DNA from 3 places in the Streptomyces sp. NPDC001544 genome. Region 1 is predicted to be linked to each of the others. Evidence: riboswitches for the same ligand, from Rfam matches in the RefSeq annotation. Region 1 holds a riboswitch; each other region holds the start of a gene.
What was found. A riboswitch is a leader RNA that binds a small molecule or an ion and turns the genes downstream of it on or off. The one in region 1 is predicted to bind cyclic di-AMP.
Positions count from the first base shown of each region.

Region 2: another riboswitch for cyclic di-AMP. It lies ahead of ACFY0F_RS10795 (NlpC/P60 family protein); the one in region 1 lies ahead of ACFY0F_RS38810 (peptidoglycan DD-metalloendopeptidase family protein).
Region 3: another riboswitch for cyclic di-AMP. It lies ahead of ACFY0F_RS06885 (C40 family peptidase); the one in region 1 lies ahead of ACFY0F_RS38810 (peptidoglycan DD-metalloendopeptidase family protein).

Region 1 is NZ_JBIAVN010000032.1:26,928-33,892, forward strand. Features, by position in the region: gene ACFY0F_RS38790 (MBL fold metallo-hydrolase) at 1-78, opposite strand, end outside; gene ACFY0F_RS38795 (Glu/Leu/Phe/Val dehydrogenase dimerization domain-containing protein) at 210-1,388, shown strand; gene ACFY0F_RS38800 (TetR family transcriptional regulator C-terminal domain-containing protein) at 1,444-2,058, shown strand; gene ACFY0F_RS38805 (SGNH/GDSL hydrolase family protein) at 2,101-2,886, opposite strand; gene ACFY0F_RS38810 (peptidoglycan DD-metalloendopeptidase family protein) at 3,058-3,972, opposite strand; cyclic di-AMP (ydaO/yuaA leader) riboswitch at 3,977-4,134, opposite strand; gene ACFY0F_RS38815 (alpha-galactosidase) at 4,441-6,513, opposite strand; gene ACFY0F_RS38820 (tyrosine-protein phosphatase) at 6,685-6,965, shown strand, end outside.
Region 2 is NZ_JBIAVN010000003.1:186,003-192,967, reverse strand. Features, by position in the region: gene pcrA (DNA helicase PcrA) at 1-857, opposite strand, end outside; cyclic di-AMP (ydaO/yuaA leader) riboswitch at 1,102-1,263, shown strand; gene ACFY0F_RS10795 (NlpC/P60 family protein) at 1,271-2,452, shown strand; gene ACFY0F_RS10790 (tellurite resistance/C4-dicarboxylate transporter family protein) at 2,479-3,441, shown strand; gene ACFY0F_RS10785 (hypothetical protein) at 3,419-3,772, opposite strand; gene ACFY0F_RS10780 (NlpC/P60 family protein) at 4,141-5,160, shown strand; gene ACFY0F_RS10775 (DUF397 domain-containing protein) at 5,144-5,332, opposite strand; gene ACFY0F_RS10770 (hypothetical protein) at 5,415-5,588, shown strand; gene ACFY0F_RS10765 (LuxR C-terminal-related transcriptional regulator) at 5,593-6,210, opposite strand; partial or broken gene ACFY0F_RS10760 (sensor domain-containing protein) at 6,222-6,446, opposite strand; gene ACFY0F_RS10755 (hypothetical protein) at 6,778-6,965, shown strand, end outside.
Region 3 is NZ_JBIAVN010000002.1:336,541-343,505, reverse strand. Features, by position in the region: gene ACFY0F_RS06895 (ATP-dependent Clp protease proteolytic subunit) at 70-708, shown strand; gene ACFY0F_RS06890 (hypothetical protein) at 716-1,024, shown strand; cyclic di-AMP (ydaO/yuaA leader) riboswitch at 1,330-1,541, shown strand; gene ACFY0F_RS06885 (C40 family peptidase) at 1,545-2,018, shown strand; gene ACFY0F_RS06880 (ATP-binding protein) at 2,121-2,579, opposite strand; gene ACFY0F_RS06875 (helix-turn-helix domain-containing protein) at 2,803-3,723, shown strand; gene ACFY0F_RS06870 (DUF397 domain-containing protein) at 3,733-3,957, shown strand; gene ACFY0F_RS06865 (8-amino-7-oxononanoate synthase) at 4,017-5,144, opposite strand; gene bioB (biotin synthase BioB) at 5,293-6,492, shown strand; gene ACFY0F_RS06855 (adenosylmethionine--8-amino-7-oxononanoate transaminase) at 6,485-6,965, shown strand, end outside.

The DNA.
Region 1 (6,965 bases):
GGGCCGCAGCGCGCGGAGCCCGGAGCTCAGGGAAACCGATCCGGTCACGGTACCTCCAGGTGGAGTCGGCGAGGTCATCCCATTATGGTCGGCCGCCCCGGCAACCGGGGACGGCCGGGGTCCGGTTGTGCTTGCCCACCCACCGGAGCCCCGATACCGTCGGACACCCGCCTTACTGACCCGCTGTTCAGTAGTCTCCAGGAGCCCGTATGACGACCCCCCTGCTGTCGCTGGTCTGGACGGACCACGTCACCGGACGCCAGGGTTTCCTGGTCGTCGACCGGCTGGTGCGGGGCGTGGCCAGCGGGGGCCTGCGGATGCGTCCCGGCTGCACCCTCGAGGAGGTGACCGGGCTCGCCCGCGGCATGACGATGAAGGAGGCCCTGCACTACGACCCGGCGAGCCGGTACGTGCCGCTGGGCGGCGCCAAGGGGGGCATCGACTGCGATCCGCGGGACCCGGGGGCGTACGGACTGCTGGTGCGCTACCTGCGGGCGATGCGGCCGTACGTCGAGAGCTGCTGGACCACCGGCGAGGACCTCGGTCTCACCCAGGACCTGGTCGACCGGGCGGCGGCCGAGGCGGGGCTGGTGTCGTCCGTGCAGGCCGTGTACCCGCTGCTCGACGACGAGGCCGCGGCCCGGCGGCGACTGGCCAAGGCCTTCGCCGTCGAGGTGGACGGCATCGGCCTGGACGAACTGGCCGGTGGCTGCGGGGTGGCCGAGTCGGTGCTCGCCGCCCTGGACCGGGCCGGGGTGCCCCGCGCGGGGACACGGGTGGCGGTGCAGGGGCTGGGCACCATGGGCGGGGCGACGGCGCGTTTCCTCGCGCGCGCGGGCCTGCGGATTGTGGCCGTCGCGGACATCAAGGGAACGATCGCGAACCCGGCCGGCCTGGACGTCGAGGCGCTGCTCGCCGCGCGGGACGCGTACGGCACCGTGGACCGCGTCGTGCTGCGGCCCGGCGACCGTGAACTGCCCGGCGGGGCCTGGCTGTCCACCGAGGCGGAGGTGCTGGTGCCGGCGGCGGTGTCGTACGCGATCGACGCGGCCGGCCAGGACCGGATCACCGCACGCTGGATCGTCGAGGCGGCCAACATGCCGGTGCTGCCCGAGGCGGAGGAGGCGCTGGCCGCGCGCGGGGTGACCGTGCTGCCGGACGTGGTGGTCAACTCCGGCACCAACGCCTGGTGGTGGTGGACGCTGTTCGGGGACGTCGGCCCGGACGCGGAGGAGGCGTTCGCCCACATCCGGCGTTCGATGCGCGCCCTGGTCGAGCTGATGCTGGCGCGCGCGGAGGCCGACGGGACGACTCCCCGGGCCGCCGCGCACGCCATCGTGGCCGACCGGCTGCCGGTGATCACGGAACGCTTCGGATGGTACCGCTGACCGGACGGCCGGACCGTGCCGCTGCGGCGCCCCGGCGACCGATTAGGGTGACCGCGTGGCGAGAGTGCGGTTGAGCGTGGCGGAACGGCGGGGGGAACTGCTGCGGGCCGCCGTCGAGCAGATCGAGGCGCGGGGTGTGGCGGCGGTACGGATCGCCGACGTGGCCTCGGCGCTCGGCGTGAGCAACGCGCTGGTGCTGTACCACTTCTCGACGAAGGAGAAGCTGGTCGCCGCCGCCTTCGCGCACGCCGCCGAGGGCGATCTGGCGCATCTGCGGGGGCTGCTGGGGCGACGTACGTCCGCGCTGCGCCGGCTGAGGGCCGCCGTGCGCTGGTACGCGCCCACCGGTCAGGCCAAGGGCTGGCGGCTGTGGATCGAGGGCTGGGCGGTGGCGCTGCGCGAGCCCGCCCTGCGGGAGGTCACCCGGGATCTGGACCGGCAGTGGAAGGCGGCGATCGCCGAGGTCATCGCCGAGGGCGTCGACGCGGGAGAGTTCGTCTGCCCGGACCCCGCCGCCGCGGCCCTGCGCCTGACGGCCCTGCTCGACGGCCTCGCCGTCCAGATGACCTCCTACGCGGGCGCGGTGCCCCGGTCCCGGGCCCAGGAGTGGGTCGACGAGGCACTGGCCCGCGAACTGGGGGTGCCACGGGACGCGTTGACCGGGCGTTAGCGCTCCGGGCGGGGCGAGCGCCGGCCCCGCCCGGAGCCCCGGTCAGGCGACCGCGGCGATGCGCATCCTGATGTCGTCCGGGGACAGCGCGCCCTTGGCCGTCACATGATCGCCGGAGGACTCGCCGCGCAGACGGCGGCCGATCCACGGGACCAGGTACTCGCGCGCCCACTGCACGTCGTCGCGGCGGATGTCCAGGGCGCCCCGGGCCGGGAGCGGGGGCCAGGGCTGCTCCGGGTCGGCCGGGACCTCCAGACCGAGCACCTGGCCCGCGCGCAGGGCCACGCGCGTGTGCCCCTCGGGTGAGAGGTGCAGCCGGTCGTGGTCCCAGGCCCGCCGGTCCTGGACGGTCCTCAGTGACCACAGGTCGAGGACGGGACAGCCGTACCGGTCGGCGATGGCGCGGACATGGCCGTTGTACGTGGCGATCTTGCCGCGCAGATGCTTGAGCACGGGCACGCCACGGGTGTCGAAGCCGGTCGTCACCATGACCGTGCCGGCCACGGAGGCGAGCTGCGCCACCGCCAGCTCGAAACGCTCGGCCACCTCGTCGGGATCGGTGCCGGGACGGAGGATGTCGTTGCCGCCCGCGCAGAAGGACACCAGGTCCGGGGCGAGTTCGACGGCTCGCGGAAGCTGCTCGGCCACGATCTGGTCGAGCAGCCTGCCGCGTACCGCCAGGTTCGTGTACCTGAAGTCGCCCTCGGGCCGCCGGTCCGCGAGCAGCACCGCGAACCGGTCGGCCCAGCCGACGAACGCCCCGTCGGGGCCAGGGTCGCCCACGCCCTCGGTGAAGCTGTCCCCCACCGCCACGTACGACCCGATCACTGATCTGCTGTCACTCTTCGAATCGTCTGCCACGTCGGACCATGATTCACCTTTCGATGTGACCTACGCGACCGTAATAAAGGCTTGACGGACGGTGAGATAACCCACCTTCCCGACATGCGCCAGACGGGAATACGCCATCGTGGGACGCACCGGAGGCCGGACCGGGGATCAGGCGACGGCGACGCCGTGCGAGCGGAGGTATCCGACCGGGTCCACGTCCGAGCCGTAGTTCGGGGTGGTGCGTATCTCGAAGTGCAGGTGCGGGCCGGTCACGTTGCCGGTCGCGCCGGAGAGACCGAGCTGCTGCCCCGCCGTCACGGTCTGGCCGGCCGAGACCGAGAGGGAGGACAGGTGGCCGTACTGCGCGTAGTGGCCGTCGGCGAGCCTGATCACGACCTGGTTGCCGTAGGCGCCGCCCCAGCCGGCGGAGACGACCGTGCCCGCCCCCACGGCCTTGACCGGTGTGCCGGTCGGGACGACGAAGTCGACGCCCGTGTGGTAGCCGCTGGACCACATGCCGCCCGGCACGTGGTAACCGGTGCCGATGGTGGCGCCCACGACCGGGAGGGTGAAACCGGTGGAGGCGGTCGGCGCCGCGGAGGGCCGTGTCTGCGAGCGGGTCGCGGAACGGGGCGTGGACCGGGTCGTGGGCTGCGGGGCGGAGGACCGGGTGGACGTGGCGGACTCGGTGCCGGTGTGCGCGGCCCGCTCGCCGATGCTCAGCCTCAGACCGGGGTGGATCAGCGAGGGGTCGCTGCCGACGGCCTCGCGGTTGTCCGCGTAGAGCCGGTGCCAGCCGCCGCTCACGTTCTGCTCGTCGGCGATCTTCGAGAGGTAGTCACCGGCCCGCACCGTGTAGATGTGCACGCCCGACCGGGCCGCGGAGGTCTCCTTCTGGGCCACGGGCGCGGTCTGGACGGTCTCCTTGGAGGCGGACTCCTTCGCGGTGGCCGCCGTGGCGGCATGGGCGCCGCCGGCTCCCACGAGGGGCAGGGCCAGCGCGGCGCCGCCGGTTCCGGCGACGGCGATCGAGCGGGTGAAACGCCGGTTCTTGGGACGGCGGTGCTTACCCTTCGCGGGCATGACGAGTTCCTCTCCGGCGCCTGCGAGGTGAGCTGTCGGGTTCGGGCTGGAGCTGCCCGGCCGCGCTGCGCGCGGCTTCACCCCTAGCCGTTCCGAAGACCGGAACAGGCGGTCCTGCCTGGTGGGTCCCCCGCTCCTGCCGTGCACGGGTGAGTGTGTGCGGGCTCTGGGCGGCGGCAGGATTCGGCGTTCCGTCCGGAGTGGTGGCGAAGGTAAGCGAGCGGGACGGGAACGGACAAGCGAGTGCTTCCCGCGGACCGGGTTTGGCTTGATCCGTTTTGGATATCCCCCGTCACCGTCCGTGAACCTCCTCCGGAACCACCCTTCAATTCCCCGGAAATCCCCACCGATTACGTGGACATGACGCGTGACGGACAGTCATAAATATGACGCTCCTCACGGAACGTACCTTCATGCCTCCCTATATCAGAACTAGTTTCCCCAAAGAATCCAATTGGGGCAGAAGCATCAGATGCGGCGCAGACGGACAACGGTCGCGTCCAGATCGCCGCGCAACCCGGTGTCCAGTCCATGGTGCAGCAGCACGGCACCTCGGTGGACTTCGCCCGTTTCACGGCATTCGTAGGACGCCGCCGGATCGAGGCCGCGCAGCCGCACCGCCGGGACCGGCTCGCCGTACCGCTGCGCCTGGAGCCACGCCAGCACGACCGACTCGTCCCCGAGGGTGTACTGCACCGCGCTCAGCCCGCCCTCCGGCGGTCGCAGCCGGTACAGGTCGCCGTGCTGCACGACCGGGCGGATCTCCTTGTACAGCTCCACCCACTGGCGGGCCTCGGCGAGCTCCTCCTCCGTCCACTCCGACAGATCGCCCCCGACGCCGAGCACCCCGGCCATGGCGCTCACGAACCGGAAGCGCAGGCTGCTGACCCGCCCGTTGAGCTGGGTGTTCGGACTGTCGGTGACCCAGGCGGCCATGACCCGCGCGGGATGGATCTGACTGAAGCCGTGCTGGATGGCGAGCCGGTCCAGCGGGTCGGTGTTGTCGGAGGTCCACACCTGGTCCGTGCGACTCATCACACCGAGGTCGATCCGGCCGCCGCCGCCCGAGCAGGACTCGAACGCGACACCGGGATGGGCCGCCCGCAGCCGGTCGAGGAGCGCGTAGAAGGCGCGGACGTGGTCCACCCACAGCCGCTGCGGGTACGGCTCACCCGGCCATCCGGCGTCGGTGAAGCAGCGGTTGAAGTCCCACTTCACATAGTCGACGGGGGCGCTGGACAGGAGGCCGTCCAGCTGCTGCCAGAGGTGTTCCTGGACGTCCTCGCGGGCGAGGTTGAGCACGAGCTGATTACGGAACTCCGTCCGCTTCCGCCCGAACTGGTACTGCACCCAGTCGGGGTGGGCCCGGTACAGGTCGCTGTCCGGGTTGACCATCTCCGGTTCGACCCAGATGCCGAACTGCATACCGAGGGCGTGCACATAGTCCGCGAGCGGCTTCAGGCCGTTCGGGAAGCGGTCCGGGTTGGGCGTCCAGTCGCCGAGCCCGGCCCGGTCGCTCGTACGGGCACCGAACCAGCCGTCGTCGACCACGAACAGTTCGACACCGATCGCGGCGGCCCGCCGGGCGAGGGTCGCCTGCTGCTCCTCGGAGATGTCGAAGGTGGTGGCCTCCCAGGAGTTGAACAGCACGGGCCGGTCCCGGTCCGCGTCCGGGACGACATGGGCCCGCTGGTAGGCGTGCCAGGCACGGCTGGCGCCGCCGAAGCCGCCGTCGCTCCACAGGCCCGCGAAGACGGGGGTGGTGTACGACTCCCCCGGCGCCAGCGTCAGCAGGCCCGAGTCGTCGTAACCGGCCCCGCCGGTGATCTGGACGCGCGCGTCCGGGAGTTGGGAGACCGCGATCCGCCAGGAGCCCGACCAGCCGAGGGCGCAGCCGTAGACCTCGCCGTGCTCCTCGCCGGCGTCGGTGTGCAGGGCGACCCAGGGCAGGTGCTGGTGGCCGGTGTGACCGCGACGGCTGCCGATCACCTTGTCGCCGTACGTGAGCGGGGCGCTGGTCAGCAGGGACTCGGCGGCCCAGCGGCCGTGCAGCTGGGACAGTCGCCAGCCGTCCCGGTCGGGCAGGGTCCAGGTGGCGGCGTCGGCGCGCAGCAGCTCCACGCGCGCGTGCCCCTCGTTGCCCACGGTCACCCAGCGCTCGACGACGTCCCCGCGCATCCGGTAGTGCAGCGTGAGCGACACCGCGTCGTCCCTGAAGCGCAGCCGGAGCTCGTCGCCCTCGGTGTCGTACGCCTCGAAGGCCCACTCGGTGCCACGCCGCTCGTCGGTGCGCACGGACAGTGCGGGCCGGACGAAACGGGGGCCGCCCTCGACCGGGTACTCCTCCCGGCCGTCGAGCGGGGACTCGAAGGGCCGGTAGCCGGGCAGCGGGCGCACCGCGAGGGCCTCCGCGTCGGCGAGCGCGATGCGCGGGCCCCAGTGGAGGTGCAGCAGTTCGTGCTCCTCGGTGAGGTGCAGCGCGTAACCGCTGGTGGGCCCCGTCAGGAGCCAGGTACGACCGTTTTCGGCGATGTCCACCATCGAGGCCTCACAGGTGCCGACAGATCCGCTCAAGCATCAACATCATCAGGGGCTGACGGCACCGGAGGCAACGCCTGTGGACAACTCATTGCCCGGGAAAACCGATGTCGTATCGTCGAGCGAGTGCCCGCCGACGTGTCGAGACGGCGGGAGCGACAGCGAGGAGCCCACGTGACGCAGCAGGTCCCGTCGACCGAGCCGGAGCTGACCGGAGTGCGCAACTTCCGGGACGTGGGGGGCATGCCCACGGTGGACGGCCGCCGGGTGCGGCACGGGGTGCTGTTCCGCAGCGGGCATCTCGCGCACGCCACCGAGCAGGACGCGGCGTTCCTCGCCTCCCTGGGCCTGCACACGATCTTCGACTTCCGCAACGCGGCCGACAGGAAGCTCGAGGGCCCCGACGTCGAGCTGCCCGGTGTGCGCAATGTGAACCTGCCGCTGAGTGACCCGGC
Region 2 (6,965 bases), on a different contig from region 1:
TACTCGTCGACGAGGACGTGGCGGAAGCGGCGGCGGTAGTGCTCGGCGACGTCCGGGAAGGCGCGGAGCAGGTTGACCGTCGTCATGATCAGGTCGTCGAAGTCGAGGGCGTTGGCCTCGCGCAGCCGCGACTGGTAGAGGGCGTAGGCCTGGGCGAGGGTCTTCTCGAAGCCGTCGGTCGCCTGGGCGGCGAAGTCCTCCTCGTCGATCAGCTCGTTCTTCAGGTTGGAGATCTTGGCGCTGAAGGACTTGGGCGGGAAGCGCTTCGGGTCGAGGTCCAGGTCACGGCAGACCAGGGCCATCAGGCGCTTGGAATCGGCGGCGTCGTAGATCGAGAACGACGACGTGAAGCCGAGCTTCTTGCTCTCCCGGCGCAGGATGCGTACGCACGCGCTGTGGAAGGTCATCACCCACATCGCGTTCGCGCGCGGGCCGACGAGCTGCTCGACGCGCTCCTTCATCTCGCCGGCGGCCTTGTTGGTGAAGGTGATCGCCAGGATCTGACCGGGGTGGACGCCCCGCTCGCCGAGCAGGTGGGCGATGCGGTGGGTGAGCACACGGGTCTTGCCGGAGCCGGCGCCGGCCACGATGAGCAGCGGGGAGCCGGAGTGGACGACGGCGGCGCGCTGGTTCTCGTTCAGCCCCTCCAGGAGCGCGGCCGCGTCGACGGCCGGGCGGGGGGCGCCGTCCCGGTAGTACTCGTCCCGCTCCGGCGGCACGTCGAACTTCCCGCCGAACAGATCGTCCGGAACCGGTTCCGGAGCGTGATCGTCCTCGGGCGGCGGCGGGGGCTCCTCCCCATGCCCGCGAGGGGCCTGGAGGTCCGCCAGGAAGCTGTCGTCAAAGAGGCTGCTCATCGCTCTCCGAGTCTAGGGCGCCCCACCGACAACCGGCCGCCGCCCCGGGAAGACGACCGGTCCTCCCGTCACTCACGGTCCGGAGCGACACCGTCACCCGGACGAAAATACTTACGTAAATCACAAGATGTATCGGGCATAACGTGCACCAACCTTCACATGAGCCACACGAGTTGGCTACCGTGCCTGGCAGGCCGCACGACCCCCACCGGCGAACGTCGCCGGGCCGCGCGGCCTCCGTCGAGTCCGGCACGCGCCCCCACGCCAGCCGGAGCCGGGGACCCACACCGAGACCTGGGGTGAATCGGTCCGTACTCCCGCAAGGACGAGGACCGTAGGGCAACCCTTCCGAACCACCCGCCCGAACCCGACAGCTAACCCGGTAGGCGGAACACTGGAAGGAGTCGCCTCCGTTGGCGTCGCACCGCAAGCGTTCCCCGGGTACGGGAGTCGCGGGCATCCGCAAGCCCGCCCTCGCCACCGCCGCCCTCACCTCCGTGGCCCTGCTCTCCCAGCCGGCCGACGCCGCCCCCTCCGCCCCCGCCGCCGACGGCAGGCCGAGCCTGGAGGAGGTCGAGAAGAAGGTCGACTCCCTCTACCGCCAGGCGGAGTCGGCGACCGACAAGTACAACGCCGCCAAGGAGAACACCGGCAAGCAGCGCAGACGGGTCGACACCCTCCTCGACGAGGTCGCCAAGCGCACGGAGAAGCTCAACAAGGCACGCGAGAAGCTGGGCTCGTTCGCCGCGGCCCAGTACCGGACCGGGTCCGCCGCCCCCGACACCGCCACCTTCCTGCTCGCGGACACCCCGCAGGACTACTTCGACCAGACCCAGCTGATGAACCGGCTGACCTCCCGGCAGAAGGGCGCGGTCGACGACTACGTCACCGAGCAGTCCGCGACGATGAGGAAGCGGCAGGAGGCCACGGCGAGCCTCGAGACGCTGACCGAGTCGCAGAACGAGCTGCACACCGCCAAGGCCACCGTCCAGAAGAAGCTCGCCACCGCGCGCGAGCTGCTGTCCACGCTGACGGCCCGGGAGAAGGCCCGGCTCGCGGCGATCGAGAAGCAGAAGCAGGAGGAGGCCGCGCGCAAGGCGGCGGAGCTCGCGAAGCAGCAGGCGGCCGAGCGGGCGGCCGAGCAGGACACCGGCGCCGCCGCGTCCCCCTCGACGTCTCCCTCCCCAGCCCCTTCGACGTCCCCTTCGACGTCCACGGGTTCGTCGTCCTCGTACGCCACCAAGGCGGCGAAGGCGATCGAGTTCGCCCGCGCGCAGATAGGCAAGCCGTACGTCTGGGGCGCCACCGGCCCCGGCTCCTACGACTGCTCCGGCCTGACCCAGGCCGCCTGGAGGGCCGCCGGCGTCAGCCTGCCGCGCACCACCTACGACCAGGTCGACGCCGGCACGACGGTCTCCCTCGCCGACGCCCAGCCCGGTGATCTGATCTTCTTCTACGACGACATCAGCCACGTCGGCATCTACATCGGCAACGGCATGATGATCCACGCCCCCAAGCCGGGCGCCTACGTCCGCGAGGAGTCGATCTACTACGACGGCGAATCGATCATCCACAGCGTGGTGCGACCGGCCTGAACCACCGGGCTCCTAGCATCGGCCCCATGCCCGGCACCTCCTCACCCCTGCCCCTGCGCGCTTGGTGGGCCCGGCGGTCACCGGCGGGCGGTGCCGCCGTGATGGCGACGGGGATCGTGTCGGTGGGGCTGCTGCTCGCGGGCCACGCGGTGCTGTCACGGGTCGCCCTCGGGGTGGCGTGTGCCGCCTGGCTGGGGTTCGCGGCGGCCTTCGCCGCCCGGCTGGTGTTCGAACGGGAGCGGTGGGCGGCGGAGGCGGAGACGCCGGGTGCGCTCACCGCCGTCGCCGGCACCGCGGTTCTGGGAACCCGGTTCTCGCTGCTCGGCCGGCAGGTCCTGGCCGAGGCGCTGCTCGCGCTGGCGGCCGCGCTCTGGCCCGTACTGCTCGCCCCCGTCGTACGGCACTGGGGGCGGCGCATGCCGGGGACGGCGTTCATGGGCTGCGTGGCCACACAGGCGCTCGCCGTTTCGGCGGCCGTGCTGGCCGACGCGACGTCGACGGCGTGGCTCGCGCACACGGCACTGGTGCTCTTCTGGCTGGGACTGCTGGTCTACGCGCTGGCCCTGGCCCGGTTCGATCCGCGGCAGGTGGTCGAGGGCGCCGGGGACCAGTGGATCGCGGGCGGCGCGCTCGCCATCTCGGCGCTGGCCGGGGCGCGGCTGATCGCCGCCGACAGCCCGCACCTGTATCTGTGGAGCGACGACGACCGGGACGTCCTGCGCACCCTGACCGTCGCACTGCTCGTACTGGACCTGGCCTGTTACGCCGTCCTGCTGTTCGCGGAGGCGGTCCGCCCCCGGCCGGGCTACGACGTGCGCCGCTGGTCGACGGTGTTCCCGATGGGGATGACGGCGGCCGCCACGCTGTCCGTCGGCGCCACCGTGGGCATCCCGTGGCTGCGGGGCCCAGGCGTGGTGCTGGTGTGGATCTCGGTCGCCGCGTGGCTCGCGACCGTCGTCGGCGCGATCACGTCCACAGCACGGCGATGAAGATGTTCGCCATGGTGAGCAGGCCCACCAGCCCGAAGAGCCCCTTGTCCACCCGCTCCTCGTCCCGCTTCACGTAGACGAGCCCGAGGATCACGATCAGCAGCGCCAGCTTGACGCCGATCTTGATGGTGTTGACGTGGTGGTCGTCGGCCTGGTTGAGCCCGACCAGGATCACACCGGTGACCAGCATGGTGAGGGCGCCGTGCAGCATGCCGGGGACGAAGCGGGCCTCGCCCCGGCCCATCGCCTTCATCTGGGTCAGGAAGCCGCCGAGGAGCGCGGCGATACCGATGATGTGCAGGCCGACGAAAAGATGGATGAGTACGTCCATGAGGCCGGAGCCTAACCATCCGCATAAATGCGCCTCATAGCACCCCACGGCTCCCGCCTGCCCCGTAAACCGCCACATCGGTCAGCGCACCGTCCAAGTCGGCAGCTGTGCGCCGGGAGCGCGGTCATCGGCGTACATCCGGCGGTCCTGTCGGGTCAGTTACGCACAATGCGTTACCAAGCCGTCACAGCCCGGTTTAGCGTCCTCCACCAGGTGACCGGCTCCCCACCGCCGCCCGGGCCAGGGGCGGCAGTCGGACACCACCGCCGAGAAGGTCCGGCGGCGGCCCCGCGCGGGTCGTCGCCGGACGCGTGAACCGCTCCCCACGGGCGGGTCGGCGGTCGTACGAGAGGACGTGAACGGTCCAGGTGTCAGCGCACCGCAAGCCCAGACAGCGCCCGCTCAGCAGCAACACCGCCCGGACGGCGGCCACCATCGCCCTGGCGGGCGCGGCGACCGCGGCGGGCTTCGACGGAACCGGACACGCGGCACCGCAGCTCACACCGGCCCAGGTCCGGGCCAGGGTGGACAAGCTGTACCAGCAGGCGGAGGCCGCCACCGAGAAGTACAACGGCGTGAAGGAGAAGGCCGACACGGCCCAGCAGCGGCTGAACACACTGCGGGACGAGGCCGCCCGCAAGCAGCAGAAGCTGAACACGGCCCGCGAGGCGCTCGGTTCGATCGCCACGGCGCAGTACCGCGGCGGCGGAATCGACCCCACGCTGCAGTTGGCATTGTCCGACGACCCCGACCAGTACCTGGAGGGCGCCGAGTTCGCCGAACGCGCCGGCGACCGGCAGGCGCAGGCGGTCACACGGGTACGCAAGCACCTGCGGGAGATCGAGCAACTGCGCGGCGCCGCCCACGTGGAGTTGGCCTCCCTCAGGTCCAGCCAGGCCGAGCTGAAGCGGCGGAAGAAGACCGTGACGGCGAAACTGGAGGAGGCCCGGCGGCTGCTGTCCCGTCTGTCCCCGCGGGACCGTATGCCGACCCCCGCCGAGCACGCCTCGCGCCCGACCCCGCACACCCGGGCCGCCAACTCACGGGCCGCGGCGGCCGTCGCGTACGCCTACCAGAAACTCGGCAGCCCCTACGTATGGGGCGCGACCGGCCCGAACGCCTTCGACTGCTCGGGCCTGGCCCAGGCCGCCTACCGCTCCGCCGGCATCTCCCTGCCCCGCACGACGTACGCACAGATCAACGCGGGCCGCCGTGTCTCACGGTCGGAACTCGCCCCGGGGGACCTGGTGTTCTTCTACTCCGGTATCAGCCATGTCGGCATCTACGTCGGCAACGGCCAGATGATCCACGCCCCGAACCCGTCCGCGCCGGTGCGGTTGGCACCTGTCGACGAGATGCCGTTCGCGGGGGCTACTCGGGTGGCGTGAGGTCCGCCGAGGCGATGAACGCGGTCCAGGCGGGACCGTTGACGGTGAAGCGGGGGCCGTTGGGGCCGAGCTTCGATTCCCGGACATGGATGGTGTGGGGGCAAGGGGCGACTTCCAGGCACTTGCCGCCCTGGCTGTCGCTGTAGCTGGACTTGTCCCAGTCGAGGGCCACCTCCAGACATGCACCTCCCTGGCTGTCGCTGTAGCTGGACCGCTACATCACCCGAACGGCAGAACCTGGACGGACACGTCCGGTGACGGACGCCAACGACACGCTCCCGACGCCGGGCAAGGCATCCCCGGACGACGAGTCGGGCCGCGGCCTCGCCCTGGTGGCGGCGCCGGAGGACGACTGGGGCGCGGCCATCAGGGAGCGGGGAGTCGGCAAGGAGGTGTTGTGCGAACTCGTGATCACCCCTCGCCCGTAGTCGGTCAGTTCGGGGACACCCCGAGGAATCGCAGCACGGCGAGGACGCGTCGGTGGTCGGCGTCGGCGGCGGGCAGGTCGAGCTTGGCGAAGATGTTGTTGATGTGCTTGGCGACTGCGCTGTCGCTGACCACCAGGGCCTCGGCGATCCCGGCGTTGGAGCGCCCCTCGGCCATCAGTGCCAGCACTTCCCGTTCACGCGGAGTCAGCCCCTCCAACGGGTCGCTGTGGCGGCGCAGCAGCAACTGGGCGATGACCTCGGGATCCAGTGCCGTGCCGCCGTCCGCGACCCGCCGTACCGCGGCGATGAACTCCTCCACGTCGGCGACGCGTTGCTTGAGCAGGTAGCCGACCCCGTTGGTGTGGGCGGTCAGCAGATCGGCCGCGTACCGCTCCTCCACGTACTGCGAGAGCAGAACCACCGCCGTCCGGGGCCACTGGCGGCGGATCACCAGCGCGGCCCGCACTCCCTCGTCGGTGAATCCCGGTGGCATCCGGACGTCGACCAGGGCGAGTACGGGCCGGTGCTGCTCGTCGTATAGGCGAACGCCGGCGGGAGTTCCTCCACCGGCACCGCCCAGGCCCACCCGTAGACGGTGGCGCCCGCCACCGCCACGGCCCATGCCGCGAGCACCAGCATTTCCAGAGCCGCCAGCAACGGCCCGAGGAGGAGGTGGTATCCGACCTGCCGCCAGGTCTGGGCCGAGGACAGCCACCGCAGGGCACGCTTCGGCCACCGTCGTTGCGGCGTCGGTGTCGGCGTCAGCCGGGGGACGTCCACACCGAGGAACGCTCGATAACGGTGTCGTTGCACGACGGTGAGCGTCGGGACGCCGACGAGGAACAGCACGAACGGCATCGGGACCACGCCCCAGTCGTTCGCCTCCATGACGGAGGTCACGCCCCAGCTCCATAAGGGCACCAGGGCAAGGTGCAGCGGAATCCCGGCTGCCACGAAGCCGGTGTCCCGTCGCGCTCGAAGAAGAGCGCGTCGCAGCGTCCGGGAGTTCCTCATGGCTCGACGGTAGATCGCCAGGTGACGGACATGCCATGCACCGGCCATCCGGATCGATGGTGAAGCCAGCACCACCCCCAAGTCGGACCTTCGCGTTACCGACGCGCGCGCCCACCACCGGAAGGCTGGGCCAGGTCAGGCACATGAGCCCGCATCAGAGAGGAGACGCGACCCCATGGCCCTCGTCGAAGTCGGCGGTCTGCGGCGCTACGGACGCGCCCACGGCTCCCCGTCGCGGACGCGTCCTTTTCATACACCGCTCGCCGTTGACAGGGGCACGCGGTGGCCCGGCATCGCGTTGATCGGGTGCGGTCTCGCGATGCTGCCCTGGCTGCTGGTGCTGGGGGCCGCGCTGCCCGCCAC
Region 3 (6,965 bases), on a different contig from region 1:
CCCCCATCATAACGTCATGTACATCCTGTACATTTTTTACAGACAGCGCCGCCCGAGGAGGGGAACACCATGACCCGACCGTCCGCCCGTCACGTCCTGCCCGAGTTCACCGAGCGAACCGGCAGCGGCTACCGCACCGTCGATCCGTACTCCAAGCTGCTGCAGGAGCGGATCGTGCTCCTGGGGGCACCGATCGACGAGGTCTCGGCCAACGACCTCATGGCGCAGTTCATGTACCTGGAGTACGACGCGCCCGACCGGGACATCTCGCTGTACATCAACTCCCCGGGCGGCTCGTTCAGCGCGATGACGGCGATTCACGACACCATGCGGTACGTCACCTGCGACGTGGAGACGGTCTGCCTGGGGCAGGCGGGCTCGTCCGCCGCGGTGCTGCTGGCCGCCGGTACTCCGGGCAAGCGGTTCGCGCTGCCGGGCGCGCGGGTGGTGCTCCAGCAGCCGTCGCTGCCCGAGCCGACGCGGGGTCAGCCGAGCGATCTCGCCATCCAGGCGGAGGAATTGGTCCGGATGCGCGGCCTGCTGGAGGAGCTGCTCGTTCAGCACACCGGCCGCGACCCCGAGCGGGTCGGCGCCGACCTCGAACGGGACCTGGTGCTGGACGCCCGGGGCGCTCTGGAGTACGGACTGGTGGACCGGATCGTGCCCAGCCGCAAGGCCTCGCGCACCGCCACCCCGGACGCGGGGTGAGCCGCCGATGCTGCCACCGGAACTTCCGCCACTGCCGGCCCTGACCCGGGCCGAGGGCGAGTTGATCGACCGTTACCTGGAGGCGGCCGACCTGCTCGGCCGGGTGAATCCGGCGCGGCACGGCCACACCTACAGCGGACTGCGGGCCGCCCAGGCGCTGGTGCGCAAGGCGGTGGAACTGCGCGACGCCCTGGCGCTGATGCACAGCCGTGGCGAGACGGAGCTGCACGAGGCCACCCTGGCGCGGGCGCTGAGGGTGCTGGACGGCGAGCGCCGCACCGCGCGCGTCACCGTGCCCCCGGACGGCACCGGTTGACAGCTTGCGCGTTCACGGCTGAGTCGAAACGGTCCAAAGGACGTACCCACGTTCGGACTAGCAGCGCATCCTTTTCCAGGGCCCTCGAAGTTGCGCGAACCGCCCGGCCGAAGAGCGCCGGGAGGAGCTTCGACCCTGGTCGGAGGGTGCGCCGCTGTCCCGGCAGGGACTCGAACACGAGCCCGTCCACCCGAACGGCTGAGTGGTGAGTAACACCACAAATACTCGGTTCCGTTGGGTTTTTCGGACAGGTGTGGGCGAAGATCCCTGACTGACGACAAGACCCCGCCAAAGCGGCGGGGCGATCCGGGCGGACGCCGAGTCCTGCCGCCGCCTGGATGACCGGTCGACAGGAGTGGATCGGCAGGAGTGGAGGACCCAGGCAAGACGGGTCGCCGGAGCGGACAGCCGTCCGTCTCCGAGCAGCCCTTGGGGTGAAGCCGCGGCAACGCGGCCGGGCAACTTCGCCAGCCCGAATCCGACAGGTCATCCTTCACAGGCGGCTGACGAAGGGTTGCGCATGACTGCGCTCAATCGTGTCCCGTCGCTCATGGCCCGGGCCGGCACGGCCTCGGCATTCGCCATCGCCGCCGTCGGCGGCTCGATAGTCGTTCCCGGTGTCGCCACAGACGCCGCTGCCACGACTCCGGCGACGAAGGCGCTCCAGGTCGCGGCGTCCAAGAAGGGCGCACCGTACAAGTGGGGAGCCACCGGTCCCGGCAGGTTCGACTGCTCCGGCCTCACGCTGTACTCGTTCAAGAAGGCGGGCAAGAAGCTGCCGCGGACGGCAGCCCAGCAGTACAACAAGACCCACCACATCTCCGCCGGCAACCGCAAGGCCGGAGACCTGGTCTTCTTCCATTCGGGCTCGAACGTCTACCACGTCGGCATCTACGCCGGGAAGGGGAAGATCTGGCACGCCCCGAGGACCGGGGACGTGGTGAGGCTGCAGAAGATCTGGACGAAGAGCGTCTGGTACGGCCGGGTCAGCTGACCCGCAGTCACGCGCCGCACGGTCCCGGGCACAGGGCCACACCCGGAACCGTGCGAGCCGTGCGGGCCCATACGGACCCCTGCAGGCCCGTGCCGGGCCCCTCTAGGGCTCCTGCTGCCCCGCTGTCGTGACCGGCCTCGCCGGGAGTGCCCACGGCAGCTCGACGAACACCGTCTTGCCTCCCTCGCGGGTGGGCCGCACCCTGAGCCTGCCGCCGCACTCGGCGGTCAGCCAGCGGATGATGACCATGCCGCGGCCGTTGTCCTGCTGCACGGCGGCGGGCAGCCGCTTCGGGAAGCGGGGATGGCTGTCGGTGACACCGACGCGCAACTGCTCGTCACGGTCGAGCGCGAGGGCCACCGTGAAGGTGGGCGACTGCCCGAAGGTGTGCTGTACGGCGTTGGTGGCGAGCTCGGAGACGATGAGCCGGACGGTGTCGCAGACGCCGGTGTCCGGCTGGAGCCCCCATTCCGCCAGGATGCCCACCACATAGCTGCGGGCAGCGGAGACCGAGGCTGGATCGCTCGGCAGAGTGATGGATGCTTCCAGATGGTCCGCCATGGCGACGTCGTCCCTTTCCCACGGGACCGCAGTCCGACACGGAGCGGATGGGTTCGAGTACGGTCCCGCACTGGTGCTTCGTCGCCAGACTGCCATCAGCGCGCCGGTCACGGGTGAGAACCACCAGGATATGCATATATCTGTCGCTCAAAGCGGTGAACTCTACGACGGCAGACCGTATTCGGGCGGCGCGCGCGGAGTAATGGCGAGTAAGGAGTGGCCCATGCAGAACGGTCCCGCGGTGCGCCGCCGGAAGCTGGGCGCCGAACTGCGCGAGCTGCGCACCGGCGCGGGCCTCACCAGTGGTGAGGCCGCCCGTCTGGTGGGCTGGCACCAGTCCAAGGTCAGCCGGATCGAGACCGGCGCCAGTGGGGTGAAATCGGCCGATGTCCGGTTACTTTTGGACGCCTACGGTGTGACCGACCGCCAGCAGCGCGAGCTGCTGCTGGTGCTGGCCGGGTCGGACGACGTCGGCGGCCGGCACCACTGGTGGCACGCCTACCGCGGGGTGCTGCCGCCCGCCTACCGTGACTTCATCAGCCTGGAGTCGCAGGCGAGCGAGATGCGCACCCTGGAGACATCGGTGGTCCCGGGGCTGCTGCAGACGCCGGAGTACGCCCGCGCGGTCACCGGGGCGGCCGTCGGCAGAAGCCACGACGGTCCCGACGGCACTGGCGGCCCCGACGGCACGGTCGGTCCCGACGCCCCCGACGACGCCGAGGAGCGGCTGGACGCTCTGGTGAAGGTCCGGCTGGCCAGGCAGGACGTGCTGCGGTCGGATCCGCCGCTGGTGCTGAGCGCCGTTCTGGACGAGGCGGTGCTGCGGCGGGAGGTCGGCGGGCCGGAGGTGATGGCCCGGCAGCTTCAGCGGCTCCTGGAGGCGGCGCGTCTGCCGCAAGTGCGCCTCCAGGTGCTGCCCTTCTCCGCCGGGGCGCATATCGGTATCACCGGCCCTTTCGTTATCTTCTCATTTCCGAGCACTTCCGATCTGGACGTGGTTGTTCTCGACCATTTGACGAGTAGCCTCTACCTCGAGCGGAAAGAAGACCTCCGGGCCTACTCGGAGGCCTTCAACACCCTTCAGATCCACGCCCTTTCACCCGAGGACTCGCTGGATTACATCGCCGGGATAGGCGGCGCGTAAGGAGGCACCATGTCTGCACTGCCTCGGAACGTACCCTCCAGTACCGATCTGCACGGTGTGCGGTGGCTGCGCAGCAGCTACAGCACCGGAGCGAACAACTGCGTGGAGACGGCCCGCCCGCACTCCGGTCCCTGGACCGGGCTGCTCGCCGTGCGCGACTCCAAGGACCCGGCCGGACCCGCGCTGCTCTTCTCCCCCGGGAGCTGGGCGGAGTTCGTCGCCGCGCTCCGGTGACCTGCTGACCGCTTCCGGTCAGTTTCCGTCCAGGCGATGCACGGCCGTGTCACGCCGACTCATGGTCGCGTCTCGCCGATCACTCGTACAGCGCGTTCGATCTCGGCCCCGGAGAGGTCCGCCCGCGCGGTCAGCCTGAGCCGTGAGATGCCGTCGGGCACGGAAGGAGGACGGAAGCAGCCCACGGCCAGGCCCGCCGCCCGGCATGCGGCCGCCCAGCGCACCGCCTCCTCCGGGGACGGGGCACGTACGGAGACCACCGCGGCGTCCGGACGCACCGCTTCCAGCCCCGCGGTGGTCAGGCGTGCGTGCAGTTCGGCGGCCACCGCGCGGGAGCGCGCCGCCCGTTCCGGCTCGCGGCGCAGCAGCCTGAGGGCCGCGAGCGCCGCTCCGGCCGCAGCGGGTGCGAGGCCCGTGTCGAAGATGAAGCTCCGGGCCGCGTTGACCAGGTGGTCGATGACCCGTGCCGGTCCCAGCACCGCACCGCCCTGACTGCCCAGCGACTTCGACAGGGTGACGGTGACGACGACGTCGTCCGCGCCGGCGAGTCCGGCTCCGTACGGTGCTCCCCGGCCGCCGTCGCCCAGCACACCCAGGCCGTGTGCGTCGTCGACGACCAGCCCGGCGCCGTACGCCCGGCAGGTCCCGGCGAGCGCGGACAGCGGGGCCGCGTCCCCGTCGACGGAGAACACCGTGTCGGAGACGACGACCGCGGGCCCCTCGTGCGTGGCCAGTGCCTTGCCCACCGCCTCGGGATCGGCGTGCCCGACGACCTGCGTGGTGCCCCTGGCCAGCCGGCATCCGTCGATGAGGGAGGCGTGGTTGCCCGCGTCGGAGACGACGAGGGAGCCGTGCGGCCCGAGCGTGGTGACCGCCGCGAGGTTGGCGGCGTATCCCGAGGAGAAGACCAGGGCCGCCTCGAAACCGCAGAAGGCGGCCAGCTCGCGCTCCAGCTCGGTGTGCAGTTCCGTGGTGCCGGTCACCAGCCGGGACCCGGTGGAGCCGCCGCCCCAGGTCCGGGCCGCCGCTGCGGCGCCCTCGGTGACCTCGGGGTGGCGGGCCAGACCGAGGTAGTCGTTGCTCGCGAGGTCGAGGAGCGGCGAGTCGGCGGCCCGGGGCCTGAGGGTCCGGACCAGTCCGGCGCGGCGGCGGGATTCCGCCTGGTCGTCGATCCAGCCGAACGCCATGGCTCCTCCGGGGATTTTGTAGGCAGTGGACAGACACTAGCCGGACGACCAACCGCCCACCGTGTGGCAATACCCACACAGGCAACCAGTCTCCGTTGTGCAAACTCTCCTTGGCCCGGGGCGGTCACGTAGGACAGGATCGGACCTCATGGACCTGCTGAACACGCTGGTGGACAAGGGGCTTCGGCGCGAGCTGCCGACCCGCGAGGAAGCACTCGCCGTACTGGCCACCTCCGACGACGACGTGCTCGATGTGGTGGCCGCGGCCGGCAAGGTGCGCCGGCACTGGTTCGGCCGGCGCGTGAAACTCAACTACCTGGTCAACCTCAAGTCCGGCTTGTGTCCGGAGGACTGCTCCTACTGCTCCCAGCGGCTCGGCTCCAAGGCCGACATCCTGAAGTACACCTGGCTCAAGCCCGACGAGGCCTCCGCGGCGGCTGCCGCGGGCCTGGCCGGAGGTGCCAAACGGGTCTGCCTGGTGGCCAGTGGGCGCGGTCCGACGGACCGGGACGTGGACCGGGTCTCCGAGACGATCAGGACGATCAAGGAGCGGAACGAGGACGTCGAGGTGTGCGCCTGCCTCGGCCTGCTCTCCGACGGCCAGGCCGAGCGGCTGCGCGAGGCGGGCGCGGACGCGTACAACCACAACCTCAACACCTCCGAGGGGACGTACGCGGACATCACGACCACGCACACGTACGCCGACCGGGTGGACACGGTGCAGAAGGCGCACGCGGCCGGACTGTCCGCCTGCTCCGGTCTGATCGCGGGCATGGGTGAGAGCGACGAGGACCTGGTCGACGTCGTCTTCTCGCTGCGCGAGCTCGACCCCGACTCGGTTCCGGTGAACTTCCTCATCCCGATGGAGGGCACCCCTCTCGCCAAGGAGTGGCACCTCACCCCGCAGCGCTGCCTGCGGATCCTGGCGATGGTCCGGTTCGTGTGCCCGGACGTCGAGGTGCGCATCGCGGGCGGCCGTGAGGTGCATCTGCGCACCCTGCAGCCGCTCGCCCTGCACCTGGCCAACTCCATCTTCCTCGGTGACTACCTGACCAGCGAGGGCCAGGCGGGCAAGGCCGACCTCGAGATGATCGCGGACGCCGGGTTCGAGGTGGAGGGCGCCGACCAGGTGACGCTGCCGGAGCACCGGGCGGCGTCCGGGGGCGGCTGCGGATCCCATGGCGAGGCGGGGTGCGGGTCGCACGCGGCGGACGGAGGCTGCGGCTCCCACGCGGGCGGTGGGGTCTGCGGCACCGCCGCGACGGCCACGGTGGCGGGCGAGCCCCGTACCGACCTCGTCGCCGTCCGCCGCCGGGGTGCCGGAACGGACCTCGCGCCCAATGCCTGACCTGCCCGGCCGGAGCGTGCCGGAGCTGCTGGAGCTGGACCGGCGGCACGTGTGGCATCCGTACGGCCCGATGCCCGGGCGGGCCGAGCCGCTCGTCGTGGAGTCGGCGAGCGGGGTGCGGCTCCGGCTCGCCGACGGCTCGGGCGAACTGGTCGACGGCATGTCCTCGTGGTGGTCGGCGATCCACGGCTACAACCACCCGGTCCTGAACGAGGCGGCGCGCGAGCAGCTGGGGCGGATGAGCCATGTGATGTTCGGCGGGCTCACCCACGAGCCCGCCGTCCACCTCGCGAAGCTCCTTGTCGACATGTCGCCGGAGGGGCTGGAGCATGTCTTCCTGGCCGACTCCGGTTCGGTGTCGGTCGAGGTCGCGGTCAAGATGTGCCTGCAGTACTGGCGTTCGCTCGGACGCCCGGAGAAGCGGCGGCTGCTCACCTGGCGGGGCGGCTACCACGGCGACACCTGGCAGCCCA